Regions from separate parts of the Exiguobacterium sp. s168 genome, predicted to be linked through region 1. Evidence: riboswitches for the same ligand, from Rfam matches in the RefSeq annotation. Region 1 holds a riboswitch; each other region holds the start of a gene.

Region 1 (5,941 bases):
ACGTTCGGAATCAGACGCTGCAGTCGCGTATGATCAAACAAGTGCCATGCTTCCTCAATCGGAATATCGAGCTGTCGTTCTTCTCTCCACGTAATCATACACCTGCCCCCTTTTTTAATAGAAATACCCTGTCATCCGGTCTTGTAACGTCCGGTAACAGGGTAGGAGCAGATTCTTATTTTACTGTGCTTGTTTCAAGGGCTGCACCGAGGAACTTCGCTAGTTCAAGCATACCGTAGCGTCCTGCAGCTGCTTCAGCGTCCGAGTTGTAATTTGTATTTGTATTGACGTCGTACGTATAGATCGTACCTGACGCATCCTTGATGAACTCGATGCCTGCGACCGCGATCTGGTTCGCTTGGAGGAACGCTTCGTACTTTTCAATGATTGGGTCATCGAAGCCTTCAACGATTTGGAACTTCATTGGAGTTTGCGGTGCTTCTTCTCCGACTGGGCAGAACAAGTCGTCGATCACACATGCATCTGCTGGGCAAAGCTCAAAACCTTCTGACGTATCGACTCGGACCGCGTAGACAAACTTTCCACCTACGAACTCACAACGCGTGATGTACGGTTCTGGTGCTTGAATATACTCTTGAATCAATGCGATGCCATCAACTGGTTCGTCGAATGTCGGACCATCGAGATAAGCTTCAAGTGCTTCAATCGAGTGGAATAACTGGACGCCGAGACCTTTTCCGGCACGGTTGTGTTTCGTGATGAATGACGAAACGCCGATCTCTTTTGCTGCTTGTACGATTTGATCGCGTCCGACGGCAGCCGTCGTCTTCGGTACACGAATGCCTGCTTTACGTAGTGCCGTATACTGATTGACTTTACTGACTTCAAGACGGAGCGCACGCGTTCCGTTGAAGACGGTCCGGTCGTGTTCTTCTAACCAAGCAAGGACCCCTTCCGTCAACTCCGGCGCGTAACGGTGCCCGCGTGTATGCGAAGAGGCACTCATACGGCTGTAAAAGACACCTTCTGGCGGTAGTTCATCGAGTGGAACGATTCCTTCATTTAGATGCCACTCTTCATACGGTAACTCAAGTTCTTCGAGACGTTTGATGAGATGGTCCGTCCATTCTTGGTTTTCGTGGAGAATATGAATTTTTGTCATGATTGTTGACCTACCTTTCGTTTCGCTTCGACCAGTGGCATTACGTCACGAGCAAAGCGTTCCATTTCTTCGAGTTGTGGTGAGAATTGTAATAAGAGTAACGTCACACCAACGGCTTCGAACGCTAGAATGCGCTCTGCAATTTGTTCTGATGTTCCGATCAAATTCGGTCGTAGACCACGGTTCGAGACGGAATAATCGTTTCGCTCGACCTGTTGCTCCAGTTGCGATTTACTGATGAAATCCTGATAACCGGCATAACCGGCACTGTCTTCCTTGACGTCCGTAATGCGTTGCCACTCAAGCAGTGCTTCTTCTTCCGTATCCCGGCAAATGATGTAGGCAGCAAGACCGAAACTCTCGAGCGGTGCGTGTCCCGTCGATTCCCGGCGTACTTTCATATCGTTGATTTTATGGGCTACTTCTTCGACCGTGCCCCCGTGCATGACATAAGCGTCACAGTGTTCGACGATTGTCCGCTTTCCAGCTTCACTCTCTCCACCAGCGTAGAGCTTGATGCCTGGACGCTGGACGGGCTTCGGATGAAGTTCCGCCTGCTCGATCGTGTAGTGATTACCGGAAAAACTATACGGTGACTCATCTGCCCATAGTCCTTTCATGACCGTGACGAATTCTTCCGTCCGAGCATAGCGTTCATCGTGTGCTGTGAAGATACCGTTGTATTGTTTGGCTTCCTCTGCCCACCACGCCGAAACGACGTTGAGCGTAAAGCGTCCACCACTCAACTGATCGATGTTTGCCGCCATCTTCGCAGTCGTCGCTGGATTATGGAACCCAGGGCGAACCGCTGTCATGATTTCTAACCGTTCTGTCGTTGCAGCAATCGCCGCTGCCGTCGTCCATGCCTCAAGACTCGGTTCCTTGATGCCTTTGATGTCGTTCAAGTTCAATTCCGCGATCAACGTCGTCGAGAAGCCGATCCGTTCTGCTGTTTGTGCGACTTGTTTTGCATAATCGAATGTCGGTGGCATCTGTTCATCCTCGACGTTACGTAACCATCCCCCAAAAATCGGTAACCAAAAACCATACTCCACTCCATCGTCCCCCTTATCACAAAAAAACGCTCTTTTCGAAGTTCGAAAAGAGCGACGGTATCTTGTCCTGTCCGCTCTTATCTTCGGAAGGTATCCCTTCCTGGAAGTAGCACCTTCCGCCGTAGCGGGGTTGCTGAAGTGTCTTCGGGCCAGTCCCTCGACTTCTCTAGATAAGATGTGTTGCATTCATCGTACAGAATTCAGTGAACTAAAGCAACCATTAAACCGTCTTTTCCTATCGGAATTATTTCGAGCATAAAAAAATCCCGACGTAGTGTCGGGATCCGGTATTAATATGGTGCGACGAAATCTGATGTCTGCTCTGGTGCTTGTTCACCACGAACACGATCATAGAACTTGGCTAGTGTGACGCTGAAGTATGGTCCGACCCACAGGATAGCAAGACCAAGAGTAACGATCACGAGTAATGCCCAACCAATGAATGATAGGAAGAGTAAGAATGCTTCCATCTTATGACCGTCCATGAGTTGACGCGAGCGTGTGATTGCCTCGAGGATACCAATCGACGGTTCATCCCGAAGGATGTAGAACGTCAACAAGTAAGAGAACGATTTGATGATCCCTGGAATGATCAAGAGCAACGTCCAAAGTGCGATGAAAATGAATTGAACGATTGCGAGCCCGACCACTTTCAGGAACATCCCGTATGGCTCAAATAGACCTGTCACTTTCGCTTCTTCTCCACGAGCAATCGACATGGCAATCCATGTCCAACCGACTCCTAATGGAATCAGTAAAATCGATACTAACATTACGACGAGATCCATGCTATTTGACGGCTCATCGATATCCGATCCAAATAAGTTAGGAACACCCTGAATGATACTAAACAGCAGGAATGCTAGGACTGCAAATCCCCAACGACCGCTGAGCGACTCCTTCGCTGCTTTTTTTAATTGAGATGACATGAGTAAGGTCCTCCTTGAAAAATAAGTTCTCACCTTACTTTACGGTCGAATTCTTCTAATGTTTCACTCTTTTTTCAATAATTTCCCGTCTCGTTGCTGGTTGAGCCAAGCACGCTCAAGTTGTCGTTCACACGCTGTATATAGCGATCGTCGACCGTCTAGGCGTTCCATCGCGAACGGAATACCATGTTTTTTCGCCTGTGCAATGACATGTGCACTCGCCGCATGAGAGACACGGCTCGTCACGACGACGATGGCATCCGTCTTTTTGGCGAGACAAGCAATCTTTTTCGCAGACTGTGCGTCTCCTGCGAGATGAATCAATTCGATTCCTGTTGGCGCAAAGAACTCACGATAAACAGCCGTTTGTTGTTCGTTTCCAACGATGACGAGGCGCATTCCTTCAAAGCGCGTGAAATCTAGCGGTGTCTTATCGACGAAATCCATCAATTGTCCAGGGACGGCTGTCGTCACGATGGGTTCAATCTTTTGCTCTTTTTGAATGCGAATGCGCCGCTGCACTTTTTTAGCCTTCGGAATCGTTTGTCGTTTCATTTTTCGTGCATACCGATTTGACTTTTTCGTTGTCACAGGCGTCTTCACTACCGGTTGCTTGACCTCAGATGGACGGTTTGATGATGTGTTGACGATCGGCTCTTCATACGTGAACGGATGTTTCCAGGCAATCGTTAGTGTATCTTTCCGTCCGCGCCACATGGCGAGATCGACGAGTTGTCCTGCTTCTAGTCGGAAATAGCGCATGTCTTCTACTGGTACGACATAATAAAACGGTCTGTCCGACTCATCTTGCAGTGGACCATTCACCGTTTCCTCAATGATTCCATGTGCCTTGACGATGGCTTGTTCAAACACGACACGTTCCGGATTTTCTCTCATTCGCTCCGTCGAGACGACGGCTTCAACACGGCACATCGTTTTTTGATCATCCTGCCGTTCGGCACGGACCCGAACTTCCATGCCGTGCTCGAGATTCCAATCGCGGACGTCTCGTTCTGAAATATGACTGCCGGACCATTCTAGTAAAGTACCGCCTTTTAACCCCCGCTGAAACGTATAGGCATAACGTTGCGTGCGTACTGGCTCGACAGGTACTTGTGGTGGCATTACGATGGTCTGCTTCTCTCGTTTCACTTCGTCGATGACTAGTGTTTCTTGAACGTCGCGCGGTGCATAATACGCTGACATCTTGACCCATTCGTCGATTCCGTTCACTTCGTCGAGCCAGAGTTGCCAATCTTCATACCGCTCCACGACTGCTAATTTCATCTGTACCAATTCAGTTGCTCGTTCCAACACCTGTTGCATCATCCGTAACCACTTCCTTTGCGTTTTTTTCACTATAGCAACGAAAAAACGCGGAAGTAGTTCAAAAAAATAACCGGGTTGTTTTTTTGTTTAGGTACGCTGCTGAATTTCCACAGCCGGATCCTGACGCTTATATTTTGCGACGATGACGATCAAAACCGTGATGATCACAAGCAGGAACCAAGAAGACAACTTTCCGAGGTCAACGACTGCCCAGCCTCCTTCTTGATGCGGATAGACCCAGCCTTTAAAGAACGTCACGATATTCTCTGCAATCCAAATGAAAAAGGCGATCAGTAAAAAGGACAGGACGAGCGGCATCCGGTAGATCGTCTGCTCGATCGTAAAATGAACCCAAGACTTATAGAAGACAAGGACGACGAGGACCATCAATAGCCAGCGTGCATCGAAGATCCAGTGGTGGGTGAAGAAGTTGAGATAGACGAGACTGCCGACGCTGATCGCAAGCCACGGGGGAGGAAATGCTATGAATCGTAATTGAAATCGCCGAAACGCCTGGCAGACATAGCTCGCGACGCTTGCATACATGAATCCTGCATATAAGGGAACACCAGCCACTTTCGTCAAAGCGTCTTCCGGATAACTCCAAGACCCGACGTTCACCTTGAACAGTTCAAGTGCTAGACCGATGACGTGAAACAATAAGATCAGTTTGAATTCTTCCATCGTTTCATAACGCGTGACGAGTAAGGCGATTTGGACGAGAATACACCAGAGCAACAGGAGATCGTATCGAGCAACCGGTTCAGTAGGAAGATAACGTGAAAGAGCAAGCGCTGCGAAAATCATCACGGGAAAGACGCAACAGACGGCTTCTATATATGTAAAACGAATCAGGTGCCGGATCGCTTTCATTCTATCCCTCCTTTTTCTTCAGTATACGTTTCTCTTTTGACCTTCCCCTCCTTCTTAAGATGGAAAAAACGGAAAATTTCGTCTTTCTTCTTCCACTTTCCTCATGATACAGTTAACGAATCAATTATTTTTAAGAAATGAGGTGCCAGACATGACGCGTCATCGCGCTTCCTGGTTGTTACGCGCTACGTTAAAGTGGGGACTCTTCCTACTCGGTTTATTTTTACTCGCTCTTGGCTCATCGATGATGATCACAGCTGAACTCGGTGTCTCGACGTGGGACGTGTTGCATCTTGGTCTTCAAAAGAAGACGCCACTATCCATCGGAACGATCATCTTGCTTGTTGGTCTCTTACTCGTGTTCGTTAAATACGCGTTAGACCGTGTCACACCGCAAATCGGAACGCTCGTCAACGCGATTTTCGTCGGTGTCTTCATGAATCTTGTTCTTGGTTCTCATCTCTTACCGTCTTTTGAATCGATCTGGTTGAATACACTCTGGCTGATTTTCGGCATCTTTATCATTGGAATGGGCGCTGGTCTGTATGTCGCTGTCGGTTACGGAGCTGGTCCACGTGATGGGTTGACATTGACACTTGCAGAGCGCTTTGGAACGTCGATTCGTCTGATGC
Region 2 (5,941 bases), on a different contig from region 1:
GGTACTTGAAGTCATCCCTGGTAATCCACAAATGCAAAACGATGGTGGCTTCGGCTTCCTTCGCCCTATCAATTATTCCCAATCCTCTGAAGATATCTATATCGCCGCTTCTCAAATCCGACGCTTCAATCTACGTAATGGTGATGTCGTCACAGGTAAAGTACGCCCACCGAAGGAAAACGAACGTTTCCAAGGGTTACTTAGTGTGGAAGCCGTCAACGGCGAAGCACCGGATACAGCGCGTAACCGTTTGTTCTTCCCGGCGCTGACACCGATCTATCCGGATCGTTTAATGCGTCTTGAGACAGAGCCGCGTCATTTATCGGTTCGTGTCATGGATATGATTGCACCAGTTGGGTTTGGACAACGCGGTTTGATCGTCGCACCACCAAAAGCAGGGAAGACGTCACTCCTCAAAGAAATCGCAAACTCGATTCAAGAGAATCATCCGGATGTCGAGCTGATCATTCTATTGATCGATGAGCGACCAGAGGAAGTAACTGACATCGAGCGTTCAGTTCCGGGAGCAGACGTCGTCAGTTCAACGTTCGACGAAACACCGGACAACCATGTGCGGATTTCTGAACTTGTCCTTGAACGGGCGATGCGACTTGTCGAACATAAAAAAGATGTCGTCATCTTGATGGATTCGATCACGCGTTTGACTCGTGCGTATAACTTAACAGTGCCGCAAAGCGGACGGACGCTTTCAGGGGGGATTGACCCAGCAGCGTTCCACAAACCAAAACGGTTCTTTGGTGCGGCGCGAAACATCGAACATGGTGGCAGTTTGACAATTCTTGCGACGGCACTCGTCGAGACGGGATCCCGCATGGATGACGTCATCTATGAGGAATTCAAAGGAACAGGAAACATGGAGCTACATCTCGATCGTAAGCTGTCGGAACGCCGAATCTTCCCAGCAATCGACATTCGCAAATCAGGTACGCGGAAGGAAGAACTCTTGCTTCCGAAAGAGCAACTCGATGCGCTCTGGACGATTCGTCGGACGATGAACGAGTCGAACGAGTTCGTCGATACGTTCCTGCGTAAGATTCGCGACACGAAAAATAATGAAGAATTTTTTGCTGAACTTGAGAAAGAAAAGAAGAAGACGGTCCGACGTGCACCTGCTAAACCGCGTACCGTCAAGAAGGAAGCAACGACGGAAAAATAACTATTGCGACGCGTAAAAAAATCGTTTAGTATAGGAAGGTAACTTACTCTGGCTCAGCAAATGGACCAGGGCGGAAGGAGAGAAATCAACCATGAAACAAGGAATTCACCCTAACTACAACAAAGTAGTATTTATGGATTCAACGACTGAGTACAAATTCTTAAGCGGTTCTACTCGTTCTTCGAACGAAACGATCACTTGGGAAGATGGTAACGAGTACCCACTCATCCGTGTGGATGTGTCTTCAGACTCGCACCCATTCTACACAGGTCGTCAAAAGTTCAACGCGGCAGATGGTCGTGTCGATCGCTTCAACAAAAAATACGGCCGCAAGTAATTACTTGCCGGTTCTTAAAAAACAGCCTGCCTCCATTACGGAAGCAGGCTGTTTTTGTATAGGCTGAATTGCGAACGGTACGTAAGGTACGTCTTTAAGACGAACGAGAAAGCAATCCCGCCGACGATCCCGATCAAGTACGGCATGGCATCTGGATGTGCCAAGATGTAGTCGACGACTTTATGGAACGAGATATGACGACCAACAAAGTAGCCGGCGCCCAAGAACACACTGACCCAAATCAAAGCACCTGTATACGCGTAACTCGCAAAAATGCGAAACGGCATTTTTGAAACACCTGCAAAAAAAGCAGAGAGTTGGCGAAGACCAGGTATGTAGTAACCGATGATCAAGACCGATTTGCCGTAACGACGAAATCCGGCTTCAGCGGAGAGAATGTGTTTTTCTGAGATGCGCATCTTTGGTCCGACGCGATGCAACAGGGGCATGCCGAGTTTTAAGCCCAGCACGTAGCTAATCGTCATTCCGATGCAACTGCCAGCGTAAGCGGCAAGAATCGTACCGAACAGCGGTAGATTGCCTTGATGCATCCAAAAACCGGACAGGACGAGCAAGGTCTCATCAGGAACCGGCAATCCCACGATACCACCTGCGAGAAGGACGGAAAGACCAAGGGCGCCATATTGGTGCAGAATGTCATGTAAGAGATGATGAATCGGGGACACCTTCTTTCGCGAGAATCTTCTTCTTTAGTGTACAGGAAATGGATGAAGGTTGGAATGAAAGGACAAAAATTCTAGGTAAAGAAAAAATGAATTTTGATTTCCGGAAGTCAACCCTTTTTCTCAATACCGTTTCGAGCTATACTCGTTAAAGTGACTATTTTTAGAGGACGGTGTCGGACGATGATGCATGTAATAAATCAGTACGGCTGGATCGAAGTAATTTGTGGTAGTATGTTTTCCGGGAAATCGGAAGAGTTGATTCGTCGTGTCAGACGGGCACAGTACGGCAAACTGCCCGTTCAAGTATTCAAGCCGGCAATCGACGACCGGTACCATGAAGAGCATGTCGTCTCTCACATCGGAAATTCCGTCGTGGCGATTCCAATGGCGACGAGTCGTGATCTCTATGCAGCAGTAGCGGAAGAAACACAAATTGTCGGAATTGATGAAGTTCAATTCTTTGATGATGAGATCGTTCAAGTCATCGAAGCACTTGCGCAAGACGGAAAACGCGTCATTTGTGCAGGACTCGATCAGGATTTCCGGGCAGAGCCGTTTGGCAAGATGCCGGAATTACTGGCGCGCGCAGAATTTGTGACGAAACTTCAGGCGATCTGTCTCTCATGTGGCGATCCGGCTTCCCGGACACAACGTTTGATTGATGGAAAACCAGCGAACTATGATGATCCGATCATTTTAGTCGGCGCTTCAGAATCGTATGAGCCACGGTGCCGCCACTGCCATGAAGTGCCAGGAAAGCCGAAGCCGCTCCAAACGATGCAACACCAAAAAGGATAAACAAAAAAGACGAACCGATGATGGTCGTCCTTTGATGTAACAGCTGTTCGCTTCTAAGTGAAGACGAATAGCTGTTTTTTTTTATCCCGTTTCCTGTGAGAAACGACTCGAGCGTTCGATGAAACGAATCGTCTCACGCACGATCAAATCCTGATCATGATCGAGGGTCGCGACGTGGTACGAGTTGAGGAGACAGTAGATTCGTTTATCATTCGTCCCGATGTGCTGGTGCAGATAATCCGAGCTCGACGGCGGAACGACGTGATCGGTCGCCGAGTAGAGAATCAATGTCGGCAGGAGAATGGATCCGAGGCGTCCTTTTGTCTCATCCATTAGACGGACGAGTTCGAACGCACAACGGCTCGGAACGAGGTCATAAATGATTTCGAAGGCTGCTCGCTTAATGTCCGGTGCCCCTTCCGGTAAGTACTGTGGACCGTCCTCGAACGAAAGTGCTTCATAGGATGGAACGGAGAGTGCGGCATTGATCGTAATGATGCCGGCAAACGGAATGCCGTCAGCAGCGAGCGACAACGCAAGCGTCGCACCCATCGATTGACCGATGACGAAGACTTGATCGCATGTTTCTTGTAAACGTTCATAGCCGTCTTGCAGGCTTTGCTTCCAACATCGAGCAGTCGATTGTTCAAACTCGCGGACGTTCGTTCCATGTCCACGTAAGCGCGGGGCATAGACGGTAAAACCTTCGGCAGCAAATGCCTCACCGACGTCCCGGACACTCTGCGGAGTGGCGTTAAAACCATGACAGATTAGAATGCCGATCGGTCCACCTTGAAGATAAAATGCTTCAGCACCAGTCAATACAGGATAGTTCATCATTACTATTTTTCCTCCATTCATGAAAAAAACTCGTCGACGTCACTGCTTGGACGCCCACGAGTTTTTCACCGTATCATCCAAAGCCGCGCTTTGCTGGTCGGAGCACCTTACAGATTGCAGGTTGCCGTGAAGTCATAGAGCCAGGTCTCTCGTTCACTCTTGATAAATATCATATTGGAATTGTCGGATTAATCATTGAAACGATGGTAGCACGACCGAAAATGACTTGTCAAATCGTTCTTGACGAATCATGATCCGTTCAGTAAGCTAACTCATAACTTGTTCATCCATCGATATGCGCCAAATGGATTATTTTTGAAAAGTTGGTTGACTTTTAAAGGTTCGACCCGTAATGTAAAAATTAGTTTTACGACATAAGCAACAACACAACAACACACATACGAATTTCATACCGCAATACTTATCCAGAGAGGTGGAGGGACTGGCCCTACGAAACCTCGGCAACAGACTCATTATGAGCACTGTGCCAATTCCATCAGACAGATGTCTGAGAGATGAGTGGAGTGGATTCTGCCACTGTGCGGATCCAGGTCTCTTCTTGTTTCTCAAGAAGGGACCTTTTTTGTTGAATGAAGGGGGAAAACGGAATGATTGCATTTCATCAAGTCAAAAAAACGTACGTCACGAAAGATCAGACGATTGCAGCGCTCGACGGTGTCGACCTGACGATCGAAAAAGGTGAAATCTTTGGGGTCATCGGTTTTAGCGGTGCCGGAAAAAGTTCACTGCTCCGCTGCGTCAATCTGTTAGAACGACCGACGTCAGGAACGGTGACGGTCGATGGGGAAGATTTAACGCAACTGTCTCCGAAAAAGTTACGCCAAGCAAAACAACGGATCGGGATGATCTTTCAGCACTTCAATCTGTTGAATGCGAACACGGTCTTTACGAATGTCGCGAAACCACTCGTTCTCGCAGGCGTCAAGAAAGACGAAATTCGCCGCCGGGTGACGGAGTTACTCGAATTCGTCGATCTCGCGGACAAAGCAGATCATTATCCGGATCAATTGTCGGGTGGGCAGAAACAGCGCGTTGGTATCGCCCGGGCACTCGCGACGCAACCTTCCGTCCTTTTATGTGACGAAGCGACGTCAGCACTTGATCCCCAGACGACACATCATATTCTTCAGTTATTAAAACGGATCAATGCCGAGTACGGGATCACGATTCTCTTGATCACCCACGAGATGGGCGTCATCCGGGAGATTTGCGACCGGGTCGCCGTCATTGAAGCTGGAAAGTTGATCGAGTCAGGAACGGTCTTTGATGTCTTTTCAAACCCGCAGACTGAGACAGCGAAAAATTTCGTTCGCTCCGTCATGCATGACGAGATTCCAGCGTCGATTCGTCAGTTGATCGAGTCCCGGAATGCGAATCCAATCTATAAGATTCACTTCCTTGGACATCACACCGGACAACCACTCTTATCGCAAGTCGCAAAACGCTTCGACGTCGATGTCAATATCCTGCACGGTAGCATCACGGAGTTGCAGGATACGCCGTTCGGCACATTACTCGTTGAACTGATCGGTGAGACGACAGAAGTGAAACGAGCGTTACACTACATCGATCAGGCGCAGGTAACCGTTGAGGAGGTGCTCGCTGATGCTAGTTAACTACAGTGATATCTGGACAGCATTCTTGCAGACGATGACGATGGTATCCGTTTCGCTCTTGTTCTCGACCTTGATCGGCTTACCACTCGGTATCCTGCTTGTCGTCACGCGAAAAGGAGCGTTACTTGAAAATGTTCCGTTGTTCACGTTCTTCAACAGTATCGTCAATATTTTCCGCTCGATTCCGTTCATCATCTTACTCGTCGCGATCATCCCGTTGACGCGCTTGATCGTTCAGACATCGATCGGAACAGAAGCCGCAATCGTTCCGCTCGTCTTTTACGCTGCACCGTACATGGCGCGTCTGATCGAGAGTTCTTTACTCGAAGTCGATAAAGGCGTTCTTGAAGCAGCAGAAGCGATGGGCGCGACACCGTTTCAAACGATTTTCCGCTTCCTCCTACCGGAAGCACTCGGTTCACTCATCCTGAACTTAACGATCGCGACGGTCGGCTTGATCGGGGCG
Region 3 (5,941 bases), on a different contig from region 1:
GGACCGTGGTTGTCTGTATTGATTGTCCACTTTGTTGGTCTGATGGGTTGTTTAGCCATTTACAGTTTCGTACGAGACCGGAAAATCGGCGGCTTCCGCCAGTTATCGTGGATTTATGCGAGCGGTGGTTTGATTGGCGTGCTAGTCGTCGTAACGGAACTGACAGCAATCCAAAAACTCGGGATGACATGGGCGATGTGTCTATTACTCGTCGCACAGATTCTATGTGCCTTTCTGATTGATTTAAAAGGATGGTTCGGTGTCTTAAAAAAACAAGGAAATCGTGGTCAGTGGGTTGGTGTGGGTCTCATGCTTGCGGGAGTTGCGATTTTCTCACTTGTCTAAAGGGGGGAATGAACATGGAAACCGTCATTCAACAGTATGGACTCGATGCGATTTTGACGGAAGAGACGCGCGCTTGGTTGCGTCAAGAAACCTTCCAAAAAGGAGAACTCCTCTGTACGACAGGGGCATCGATTGACCGGATGTACTTCATCGTCGCAGGCAAGGTCAAGATTTCTGCTGCCTCGTCAGAAGGGAAACAACGGATTCTGCGATTCAAGACACCTCTGACGGTGATTGGTGACGCCGAATTCATCAATGAACGGGAAGTATTGAATACGGTCGAAGCGGTGACCGACGTCGAGGTGTTGAGCGTGCCATATGCGATTTTACGCGAGCACAATACGACGAACGTCTTTCTGCAATTCCTATTACGGACGATCACAGCAAAATGGTATGCCGACTCGAAATCAGCGTCGCACCATGTGTTGTATACCGTCGAGGAGCGATTTGCGGGATATTTGTTGTCGATTGCTTCTGAAGCCAGTGACAGTTTATTTTATCAGGAGATGCGGACGTCGAACTTACATGACGTCGCTGACTGGCTTGGAACGAGTTATCGTCATCTCAACCGTATCATCACGAAATTATGTGAAGAAGAGATTCTCGTTCGACGACGCGGGAAAATCATCATCGTCGATCTGGAGCGGATTCGCGAGAAGGCGAACGGTAACAGCTATGAGTAAGGAGGAACGAACATGGTAATGGGCATCGTGTGTGCCGTGTTGGCAGGGATGTTGATCAGTTTACAGACGGTACTGAATGCTCGGATGAGTGACGCGTTCGGTGCATGGGCGACAACGACGCTGGTCTTCTTCGTCGGTTTCGTCGGAGCAAGTGTCACCTATGTCCTGTTTCGTGGTGGAACGATTGGGCAAATCCAAAACGTATCGCCGCTCTATTGGTTCGGCGGACTCGTCGGTGTTGGTGTCGTCTTTTGTGTCATGCGTGGAATTCAGTTGCTTGGTCCATCCGTCGCGATTTCTGTCGTTCTGATTTCGCAGTTAAGCTTTGCTCTCGCTGTCGATACGTTCGGTTGGTTCGGTTTACCACAAATTGATTTATCGTTCGGTCAGCTCATCGGTCTCGCCGTCATGGTATGCGGGATCTTTGTCTTGAAGCGGTATCAAGTCGTAGCACCAGAAGAGAAGGCGAAGGATCAGGTAGAACGTGTTTCATAATAATCGAATGCAGAATGAGGACAGTGGAATTTCAATCCACTGTCTTTTTTGACTAGTCTTCTACTTGAATAATACGTTTTCTGAAATAGAGTGAGAAAACAAGGATAAGAAGACCACTGTACAACATGATCGTCGTGATCGAAACGTGAAACGACAGTAAAAACGAGAGGAGCGCGTAAGATAATGGAACGAGACCGTTTGACGCTGCGTTGACGACACTCATGACACGTCCCATCGTCTGTTCCGCACACTGAGACTGGATGAACGTAATGAAGCGAATATTGATGATCGAAGAAAGGACACCAAGTGATAAAAGGATGATCAGGTACAACAACATCTGCTGGGCTTGGCTAAGCAGGAAGAGAAGCAGACCTAAGGCACCAATCAATCGGACCGATGAGGTAAGCTTAATTTCTTTCATCTGCGCAAAACCACTCCAGAGCGCCCCTCCGAGCATTCCCATTTGATAAGCCCCTTGCATATAACTTAAATCCATCGCACTTCCCTGAAGCACATCATGAACGAGTAGTGGAATTCCGAGTAAGAGTGGTCCAAAGAAAAAGAAATTGACACAGATGATAAGAAAAAGTGTCTGCTTGAGTTGCTGAAAGTGAAAGACGTAATGCAGCCCTTCTTTTAGTTCGAAGAGCGCTGAATGCTGAAGCGATCGCTTGATCTTAGATTCACGAATACCATACGTGAAAAGAAGTGTCAGACAGAGTGTCCCGAAAATCACAAGAAAGACGTACGAGTAAGAGGAATAGCTGAGGATGACTCCACCAAGAATCGGACCTGAAAAAAGGGCGATTTGATTAGATGTCTGAATCAGTGAATTGGCTTTAGTGAGCTGTTCTTTCGGAACGAGTGTAGGCAGTAAGGAAGCATTCGCCGGCGAAAAAAATGCATCCACACTACCAAACAGCAAGGCGAATCCTAAAATCGTCAGCAACGTAAGCTGATCGGCATGAAGTAAAACGAGAAGACAAAGAATGAAACTGATCCGTAGACCGCTCGAGATACGCATGATCGTTGAACGTTTATAGCGATCGGATAAGACGCCACCGAATAACATGAGAAAAATACGGGGTAACAAGGTAGCCATGAGGACGAATCCAAGATAGGATGCTTGGTTTAACGTATGGATGACATACCATTGTTCAACAAACAGATACATCGATAACGAAAGGGCAGAGCACATACCGGACCCCCATAAAAATAAAAAGGATCGATTTTTAAACAGCGAGTGTTGCATATCCATTTCAACAGGTAGCATGGGGCACCTCCGATTTAAACCTCGTCATTCTCAAACAGTGGTTCATCAATTGCTAAAGCAGTCGTCATGATGTAAAAGTGCTTTTGATCTTTTTCGTCAGGTGGAGACTGTGTGAACTCGTCTAATAAAGCACGATATTTTGTAGCAAACCGTTGAAAGTCGGCTTCAGACATCGTTAGTTCCTTTTGAAGCGATAAGCTCATCCAGTCCTCGACGTTCGAAGATACGGGAGCAAAAGCAGCTGTCGGAGCCGTAAGGACGCGTGTCTTTGCCCGGTCGAGTACCTCAAGATACGACTGCCGAGTCGCCTCTTTTGTCTCGACGAAGTTCAGAAGGTGATCAGCAGGAATGTATCCTCGGGCAATCGCTTGGTAATATTTCAACAAGTTGCCGCCCTGTTCTTCTGTCCGGACGAGGCGAATTAAGTCATGCTTTTCAAGTTCCCGTACATGATAAAGGACCTTCGCGCGGGATAACGTCAGCAAGTGGGCTAACTGATGCACCGTATGCGGTTTTTCGACGAGAAACATAAGAATTTTTGTTCGTAATGGATCACTGATCACCTTCAATTGTTCATAGCTGTTCAGTATATGAATCGCTTTTTGTTCCATCCAATCATCTCCTTTTTAACCGGTTAATTTTTATTAACCGTAAAACAAAAAACTTCATTTGTAAACGATTACAAATTTATGCAAGGGTGACGCAAAGGACAAAGCAGTTGGTTTACATACAAAAAATTGACTCCAATGACATCTCGGTCATCCTCCACTTTCTACTGGAAAGTAGGGGAAGAACGAGATGCTTGAAATCAGTCTCAGCTACTGTATATGGTTCGAGGTGATTAGACCGTCGTCGTATCTTTCCATTCTTGCTCGATGAAAGCATCGCGACCAGAAGCAGCACGATCTTTTTTATAATGTTCTGGATTTTTCTTATGGAAGTCTTGATGGTACTCTTCCGCTGGATAAAATTCAGAAGCGGCATCGATCCGCGTCACGATCGGTTGTTTGAAACGATTGCTTGCAGCAAGAGTGTCACGAGAAGCGATCGCTGCTTCATGCTGAGCATCCGTATGATAGAAGATTGCTGGTGCGTACTGCGTGCCGCGATCTTGGAACTGACCGTCTGCATCCGTCGGATCCGTTTGTGGCCAGTAGAGTTCGAGCAGACGCTCGTACGGGAACAGACTCGGATCAAACGTGATTTGAACGACTTCGAGATGTCCTGTCGTTCCTGTTTTAACTTGCTCGTATGTCGGGTGATCGACGTGTCCACCCATGTAACCTGATACGATTCCCTCGATTCCTGGTAATTCTTCAAACGGTGTCACCATACACCAAAAACATCCACCTGCAAATGTTGCTTTTTCCATCCGTATCTTCCTCTCCGTGGGAAATTCCCATTGTATGTCTGACAGCGAGAAAAACGAAAACGACTCCTTCGCTTGGTTGCAAAAGGAGTCGCCGCTTTTTATCAACCAAAGCTTTCGCTTTGCTGGTCGTAGCACCTTGCTATGCGCAGGTTGCTGGGACGTCATCGATCCAGATCTCTCGGTCCACTCTTGATAAGGGTATATGAAGTTGATGTCATTCGTTATCATTGTTGTGATGATACCATTCACAAAGAAAAAAAGTCAATCCTTAGGTTTCAAGGCACGTAAAACGGTCGCTCCGAGTGTTTTCGCACCAACCAACAACGCCTGTTCGTTGATCTCGTACTGCGGATGATGTTGTGGATGATTGACGCGACCGTCCGTATATCCGGAGCCGGTGAAGAAATAACTACCCGGTACGTGCGTTAAGTAATGTGCGAAGTCATCCGCCGCCATCATCGGTGTGAGTGACCGGACAGATGCTTCCGGTAAGAAAGAAGCGGCTTCCTGAACGAGTTTTGTCTCGTCCGGATGATTCCAAAGCGCCGGGTAACCCGTCGTGAAGTCAATCGAATAGGTGGCACCGATGCCGGCACACGTTGTTTTGGCGATAAGGTCGACTTCTTGTCGGAGCTGATGTCGTAGTGTCTCGTTGAACGTCCGAATCTCCCCGACGATGCGTGCTTCACCTGTGACGATGTTCGGAGCCGTTCCCGCATGGAAGGACCCGATCGCAAGGACAGCGGGTTCGAACGGATCGACCCGTCGACTGACAAGGTGTTGGAGGTTACAGACCAGTTGTGCACCGGCGACAAGCGCATCTTTTGTTTTGTGCGGTGCCTGGGCATGCCCGCCTTGACCGTGAACGATGATTTCGAATTCATCGATCGCGCATAATGTATGTCCTTCTCGAAAACCGATCGTACCGACCGGTAAATCATTTTCGAGATGTGTCGCGAAGATCGCATCGACGCCTTCGAGGACCCCGGCTTCAATCATTTGGATCGCGCCACCGGGAAAGACCTCTTCACCATGCTGGTGGATGATTCGAATCGTTCCTTGCAATTGATCCCGTAATGGATAGAGTGTAGCAGCAAGGGCCATCACCATCGCCGTATGCCCATCGTGTCCACATGCATGCATGACACCAGGGTGAATCGACCGGAAAGCGAGTGTCGTCTCTTCTTGAAGCGGTAAGGCATCAAAATCTGCACGAACAGCAATCGTCGGACCAGGTTGTTTGCCTTCGATCGTCGCGACGACACCACGACCTCCGACGGCTGTTTCGTGAGGGATGCCCTGCTCCGCATAAAAGTTTGCAATTCGTTCTGGTGTGCGGACTTCCTGGAAAGAGAGTTCCGGATGTCGATGAAAATCACGACGTAACGCGATCATCGTGGGTTCGAATTGTTCAAGTGCTTCAAAAAGTTGAGTTTGCATCTTCAGGCTCCTTTGACGTGTGTCTTTTCGTGAAAATGGGTACAGATACAGGTAATCACGAAAGGGGATAATGAAACATGGGAGAAATCGTCGTCAACGCTGTACTTACAATCAAAGCAGGACTTGCGGATCAAGTCTTCCCGATTCTACAAACGGTCTATCATGCCTCACAAAAAGAAGAAGGGTGCTTACGTTATTCCTTACATCAATCGATCGAGGATGAGCATCAATTCATGCTGTATGAAGTGTATCGTGATGAAGAGGCACTTGAAGCGCATATCGCATCCGATCACTATAAAGCCTACCGTGAACAGATCGAGTTATACTTGATGG
Region 4 (5,941 bases), on a different contig from region 1:
ATGATCCTGCCGCGATGATCGTCACGCCCCTTGAACGGACTGCCTTAAGCGAACACGTCTCGTATGTCTTCACGGGTAAGATGGTCATGATGAAGAATGATTTATCTGAATCAATCCTACGCGAAGTCGTCGAAGATGGATTCGCTGGCGAAGAACTCGTCCAAGAATATAAGGATCGTCGTTCGAAGCGCGGCGCGCATATTACGAGCATTGCAAAGGAAACGTTCAAGCAGTATCTAGCAGAACACCCGAAAGCGCCAGTCTCTTAAGGTTTTTCGACCTCGTCCGTGATGTGATCCGCTACGTTGATTCGATCAATCGTATAGTGATCCGTATATTGGATATAATTCGCACACGCGTTTTTCAAAGGTGTCCGGTAACTGAACGTCGCATCAATCGATGATAAAGCTGCCTTAATCGTATGCGAGTGACAGACGATCAAGATCCGTTTGCCCGCATGCATGCGTGTCACTTCCTGTAGCGCCTCGAACACGCGATCCTGGATGGCTTGTTCCGTTTCGAGACCTGGCACAAGTGTCGTATCGTTCGCTTGAACGGCCTCGTAAATCGCTGCGACCGGTTCACCAGAGGCGGCACCGAATTCGCGTTCGACAAGTCGCTCGTCTGTCGCCGTAATCGTCAAACCGACAGCACGCCCGATGATTTCCGCTGTCTCAACAGCACGGGACAACGGACTTGCTAATAAGATATCCCATTTTTCATTCGCTAGATAAGCGGCGCTGAGTTCCGCTTGTCTTCTTCCTGTTGCATTCAACGGTATATCTTCTCTTCCTTGAATCCGTTCGTTTAAGTTCCAATCCGTCTGACCATGCCGCACTAAACAAATTTCAGTCATGTCTCTGTCTCCCTCATTTAAGAAATATGACTGATTGTATCATGTTTTCCATTCGGAAGTTGTCGCGGTGGCAACAGTAGCACCTGACAGGTGAAACGTTCAATTCGTTCGAGCAATCGCTCGATCTTCAATGGATTTTCCGTCTGAGCAAAACTGGCAAGCGAATGGGTACCGTTCGGAAAAGAAAATAAACGGACATCAGCTCCGACATCGGCTCCTTTTTCGACGAAATGGAGTGCTTGCGAAAAGGGAACGATTGGATCTTTTTTGCCATGCAAGAGCATGATCGGTGGGGCATCCGAAGATAGGTGTGTGACCGGTGAGACGTGTGTCATCAGCTTGCGCCATTCTTCCCGTCCACCCTTATAGAACTTAATGTGGGCGATCCAAGTCTGAATGAAATTAAACAATAAAAAATTCGTCGGCGGATATAAAGCGATGACACCACTGATCAATGGCATGTGGCGTTCATCACGCTCTCCGACAAAAGCAGTTGGGGCAAGTGCCGTCGTCAACATGAGTGCGGCTCCGGCAGAGTCTCCCCATACCATCATCCGTCCTCTTAAGATACGAAGGTCCTCTGCTTCCTTGTTCAAAAAACATAACGCATCCCGTACATCCTCGAGGTTATCCGGAAAATAACTGCCCTCTTCGAACAAACGATAATCGATGCTACAGACGGCAACTCCGAGTTCAAGTAGGCGGTCAACGATTGGATTAAAGCAGAACATATCGTCCCGTTCTCCACGAACGAATGCACCACCGTGTGCGTAGATGGCAACTGGAAACGGTCCTTCCCCCAGCGGATAATAGAGATCGAGCTGTAAGGTGCGGTCCCCCACCTGTTTATAGATGAGTGTCCGCGGTGCAAGTTGTTTTTCTGTGAGTGGCAAGGCGGGTTCGGTCCACCGAAGTAATGCACCGTAATTGTTCCAGATGCTCGCTCCCGCTGCTGCTGTCGTCAATAATGCAGCTCCCCCCATTAGCCATGCAGTTTCACGTTTCACTTGATCACCTCCAAAAGACGTGCCAGTTTCTTCACTTTATTATCCTTTTACCCCGTTTTAAAAGAAGTCGAACGTCTTGGTATTCGTACTTGACGCTTCATCGGCGTTCCGCTATAGTGAGAAAGTCCAAATCGGAATAGTTACGTTTTAATAATGGAGGTATCATATAATGAAAAAAATCATTCCCGCTTTAACAGTTGCCTTCGCGAGTGCAAGCGTCCTCGCGGCTTGCGGATCAAATACCGATTCATCGACTTCAGATAGCAAACAGACAGAAGTCTACGCATCAACGTTTGCGACGGCTGCTATCGCCCGCGAAATTGGTGGCGATCAAGTCAATGTCAAAATGATTGTACCACCTGGAGCGGATCCCCATTCTTACGAACCAACATCAAAACAACTCACTGAGATTGCTAAGGGCGACTTGTTCCTCTTAACCGGTACGACGCTCGAGCCGTATTCGAAAAAAATTCAAGAGAGCCTAAAGGGTACAGACGTCCGCTTCATTGAGACGAGTAAAGATGTCAACTTACTAGAATCTGATGCTACACTTCATGCACATGAAGAAGAGGGGCATACAGAAGACGAACATGCCCACGAAGAAGAAGGGCACGATGATCATGCAACGGATGAACACGCGCATGAAGAAGAGGGTCATGACCATGGAAAATACGATCCACACGTCTGGCTCGATCCTGTCAACGCGAAAGCAATGGCACGCTCGATTACAACTGCCTTATCAAAAGAAGTACCAAAAGACAAAGCAACATTCGAGAAAAACTTAAAAGCGTTCGATCAGCAAGCAGATGAATTGGACGAACAATTCAAACAAGTGGTTGCTGATGGATCGAAAAAAGAACTTCTCGTCACACATGCCGCATACGGTTACCTCGCAGAACGATATGGTTTCACGCAACTACCGATTGCGGGAATCTCTCCTTCCGATGAACCGTCACAAAAGCAACTGGCTGCTTTAGTGAAAGAAGCACGGATGCATGATTTGAAATACGTCGCGTTCGAAGAGACGGTCTCACCTAAGGTCGCACGTGTCATCCAAAAAGAAATCGGAGCTGAATCCGTGACGATTCATAACCTAGAGTCGGTCACGAAAGCACAACAAAACAGTTCTTATTTCAAGTTGATGGAAGAAAACGTCCAAACGTTGAAACAAGCACTTCAGTAAAGTACAGTTGACACGCGTTACTCAATGCGGTACGGTAAGAAACGTGTTTTACAACAATTGAATGACTTCTTTTTATCGCGAGAAACGGAGGGACTGGCCCAATGATGTTTCGGCAGCGGACGATTTGATTCGTACTGTGCCAAATCCAGCAAGCGAAAGCTTGAGAGATAAGAAGAGCGTCTTTATTTCATAAAGACCTCCTTCTTTCTTGCGAAGGGGTCTTTTTTTGTATCTTTGAGAAACGAGGTGTCAACAATGAATGAAACCATCACGCCTAACAAATGGGCACTGCTTCCCCTCGTCGTATTCTTGGTCCTCTTCATCGGAGCCGGGATCTTCTATGGCGACTTTTACAAATTCCCGATCCTTATCGCTGCATTGATCGCTTTGATCTTTGCTGCAATCACGACGAAAGGATCCATCAATCAAACGGTTGAACGAATTGCAACGGGTGCCGGAAATCCCGATATCATGATCATGGTCTTCATCTTCTTATTAGCCGGTACGTTTTCTGGAACGGCAGAAGCAATCGGTGCCATCGATGCGACCGTCAATGCTGCTTTGACGTTCCTACCTCCATCACTCCTGATGAGTGGTCTGTTCGTCATTGCCGCCTTCATCTCGATGGCAATGGGAACATCGACTGGAACGATTGCTGCACTCGCGCCGATCGCCTTCGGTATTCATGAAGCAACAGGCATCAACGTTGCGATCGCAGCGGCTGCTGTCGTTGGTGGATCGATGTTCGGCGATAACTTGTCGTTCATCTCGGATACGACGATTGCTGCCGTTCGGACACAAAAAACGAATATGCGTGATAAATTCCGAACGAACTTCATGATTGTTCTACCGGCTGCTATTTTAACGGTCATCCTGCTTGCATTCGTTTCCGGTTCTGGTGACGTCGTCGAAGCAAAAGCATTCGAGTTCTATAAGTTAATCCCATATCTCGCTGTCATCGTCCTTGCACTATTTGGCGTCAATGTCATCCTTGTCCTCATCGGTGGTACGTTACTCACCGGCATCATCGGTATGATTGATGGTAGCTTCGGCTTGAGTGGCTTCGTTCTCTCGATGTCTGAAGGAATGATGGGCATGGCGGAAATCTCCATTTTGACGCTCCTCATGGGTGGTCTCGTCAGCTTGATTACGTTCAACGGTGGAATCGCCTTCTTAAAAGAGACGCTGACACGCAAGATTTCACAGCGTCGCGGTGCCGAATTCAGTATGGCGGCACTCGTCAGTGCAACGAATCTTGCGACAGCAAACAATACGATCTCGATTCTCGTCGCTGGACCACTGGCAGCTGAAATCGCCGATACGTATGAAGTCGATCGCAAGAAATCAGCGAGTATTCTTGATATCTTCTCTTGTGGGATTCAAGGCATCATTCCGTATGGAGCACAACTATTGATTGCAGCAGAATTGACGAAAACGGCTTCTCCTGAACTGATTCCGTATCTGTTCTATCCATTCCTCCTCTTCATCTGTGGATCAATCGCCATTTTCTTCGGATTGCCACGCATGAAGAAGACAGCGACGAAGCAAGAAAAAATTTCTTCGTAACCATAAAACAGGTCCAATCGCGTCGACGATTGGACCTGTTTTATTATTTTTTATGCTTCGCTTGTCGTTCTAAGATTAAATAAGCAATTGCCGGAAGGGGGAATTGAACCAGTCCAGCGCCTCCCCAAACCCATGGATTACGTCCTGATTTTCGCGCACTAAGAAATAGACCCACTGCCTGCGTTACTAACAAGGCGCCAATACTAAACCAAGTACATTTGGATAACTTTTTATTCTTTTGAGCCATCTTTTCTCCCCCCTCTTTTAACACACGATTAAATCTCATGATTCTTTTCTATTTTACCTTATTTCATTCCTCTATGAGCATGGAAACGGACGTCTTCGTTCGTTCATGCTAAACTAAACGAGCAAATCTAAACTACGTTTTATGAGGAGGAGTAACACATGCAATACGCAAAACTTTCAAACGGTATTACGATTCCCCAAATCGGATTCGGTGTCTGGCAAGTAGATGAAGAGACAGAAGCACCTGCTGCTGTCGCTGAAGCATTACGCGTCGGCTATCGTCATATCGATACGGCTGCTGTCTACAAAAACGAGCGCGGTGTCGCAAAAGGAATCAAGGAAAGCGGCGTGAAACGTGAGGATCTCTTCTTAACGTCAAAAGTCTGGAACGATGATATTCGTGCCGGTCGGACGAAGGAAGCATTCGCAGAATCGCTCGAACGTCTCGAAACAGATTATCTTGACCTTTATCTCATCCACTGGCCGGTCGAAGGCTATATCGAAGCGTGGAAAGCAATGGTTGAACTGTATGAAGCAGGCAAGATCAAAGCGATCGGTGTCTCGAACTTCAAAGAACATCACCTCGATACATTGGCAGAAGAGGGCTTGATGGCACCAATGATCAACCAAGTCGAGTTGCATCCACAATTACCACAACATGAACTGCATGAATACTTGCAAGATCACAACATCCAAGTCGAAGCATGGAGCCCACTCATGCAAGGGAAATTCCTCGAAATCAACGACTTCAAGGAAATCGCAGAGAAGCACGGCAAGACACCTTCACAAGTCGTCTTACGTTGGCATCTCGACAACGGCATCGTCGCTCTTCCAAAATCCGTTACACCAGAACGCATTGCGGAAAACTTCGACGTCTTTGATTTCCAACTCGATGCCGATGATCTTGAGAAAATTGACCGTCTGGCAACGGATGTCCGCCTCGGACCGGATCCGGACGAAATCGATTTTTAATCTGACGATTCACGTAAAAGAGAACGTCTTCCATATGAAGTCGTCTTGATTCATCTGAACGACGAGAGACCCGTTTCCAGTCTACGACTTGGAAGCGGGTCTCTTTTTTAT

What was found. Region 1 has a riboswitch for S-adenosylmethionine ahead of KNQ15_RS08395 (LLM class flavin-dependent oxidoreductase). Riboswitches for the same ligand answer to the same signal wherever they lie in the genome.
Region 2: it holds a riboswitch for S-adenosylmethionine, as region 1 does, so the genes downstream of both, KNQ15_RS06415 (methionine ABC transporter ATP-binding protein) here and KNQ15_RS08395 (LLM class flavin-dependent oxidoreductase) in region 1, are expected to answer to the same signal.
Region 3: it holds a riboswitch for S-adenosylmethionine, as region 1 does, so the genes downstream of both, msrA (peptide-methionine (S)-S-oxide reductase MsrA) here and KNQ15_RS08395 (LLM class flavin-dependent oxidoreductase) in region 1, are expected to answer to the same signal.
Region 4: it holds a riboswitch for S-adenosylmethionine, as region 1 does, so the genes downstream of both, KNQ15_RS14820 (Na+/H+ antiporter NhaC family protein) here and KNQ15_RS08395 (LLM class flavin-dependent oxidoreductase) in region 1, are expected to answer to the same signal.

Annotation. Positions count from the first base shown of each region.
Region 1 covers NZ_JACSNE010000011.1:24,701-30,641, reverse strand. The annotation lists gene KNQ15_RS08405 (hypothetical protein) at 1-98, opposite strand, end outside; gene KNQ15_RS08400 (ATP-grasp domain-containing protein) at 176-1,123, opposite strand; gene KNQ15_RS08395 (LLM class flavin-dependent oxidoreductase) at 1,120-2,178, opposite strand; SAM riboswitch class I at 2,253-2,355, opposite strand; gene KNQ15_RS08390 (DUF975 family protein) at 2,469-3,107, opposite strand; gene KNQ15_RS08385 (DUF2325 domain-containing protein) at 3,171-4,436, opposite strand; gene KNQ15_RS08380 (DUF817 domain-containing protein) at 4,524-5,309, opposite strand; gene KNQ15_RS08375 (YczE/YyaS/YitT family protein) at 5,461-5,941, shown strand, end outside.
Region 2 covers NZ_JACSNE010000007.1:66,041-71,981, reverse strand. The annotation lists gene rho (transcription termination factor Rho) at 1-1,177, shown strand, start outside; gene KNQ15_RS06435 (type B 50S ribosomal protein L31) at 1,269-1,514, shown strand; gene KNQ15_RS06430 (DedA family protein) at 1,550-2,200, opposite strand; gene KNQ15_RS06425 (thymidine kinase) at 2,384-2,998, shown strand; gene KNQ15_RS06420 (alpha/beta hydrolase) at 3,080-3,838, opposite strand; SAM riboswitch class I at 3,906-4,007, opposite strand; SAM riboswitch class I at 4,257-4,360, shown strand; gene KNQ15_RS06415 (methionine ABC transporter ATP-binding protein) at 4,447-5,475, shown strand; gene KNQ15_RS06410 (methionine ABC transporter permease) at 5,465-5,941, shown strand, end outside.
Region 3 covers NZ_JACSNE010000013.1:29,800-35,740, forward strand. The annotation lists gene KNQ15_RS09255 (DMT family transporter) at 1-345, shown strand, start outside; gene KNQ15_RS09260 (Crp/Fnr family transcriptional regulator) at 360-1,028, shown strand; gene KNQ15_RS09265 (DMT family transporter) at 1,041-1,523, shown strand; gene KNQ15_RS09270 (MFS transporter) at 1,576-2,796, opposite strand; gene KNQ15_RS09275 (winged helix-turn-helix domain-containing protein) at 2,811-3,407, opposite strand; gene msrA (peptide-methionine (S)-S-oxide reductase MsrA) at 3,638-4,168, opposite strand; SAM riboswitch class I at 4,264-4,367, opposite strand; gene KNQ15_RS09285 (M20 metallopeptidase family protein) at 4,430-5,608, opposite strand; gene KNQ15_RS09290 (putative quinol monooxygenase) at 5,686-5,941, shown strand, end outside.
Region 4 covers NZ_JACSNE010000032.1:12,534-18,474, forward strand. The annotation lists gene KNQ15_RS14800 (YwpF family protein) at 1-269, shown strand, start outside; gene KNQ15_RS14805 (histidine phosphatase family protein) at 266-856, opposite strand; gene KNQ15_RS14810 (alpha/beta hydrolase) at 874-1,863, opposite strand; gene KNQ15_RS14815 (metal ABC transporter solute-binding protein, Zn/Mn family) at 2,033-3,046, shown strand; SAM riboswitch class I at 3,116-3,220, shown strand; gene KNQ15_RS14820 (Na+/H+ antiporter NhaC family protein) at 3,302-4,612, shown strand; gene KNQ15_RS14825 (hypothetical protein) at 4,656-4,859, opposite strand; gene KNQ15_RS14830 (aldo/keto reductase) at 5,018-5,830, shown strand.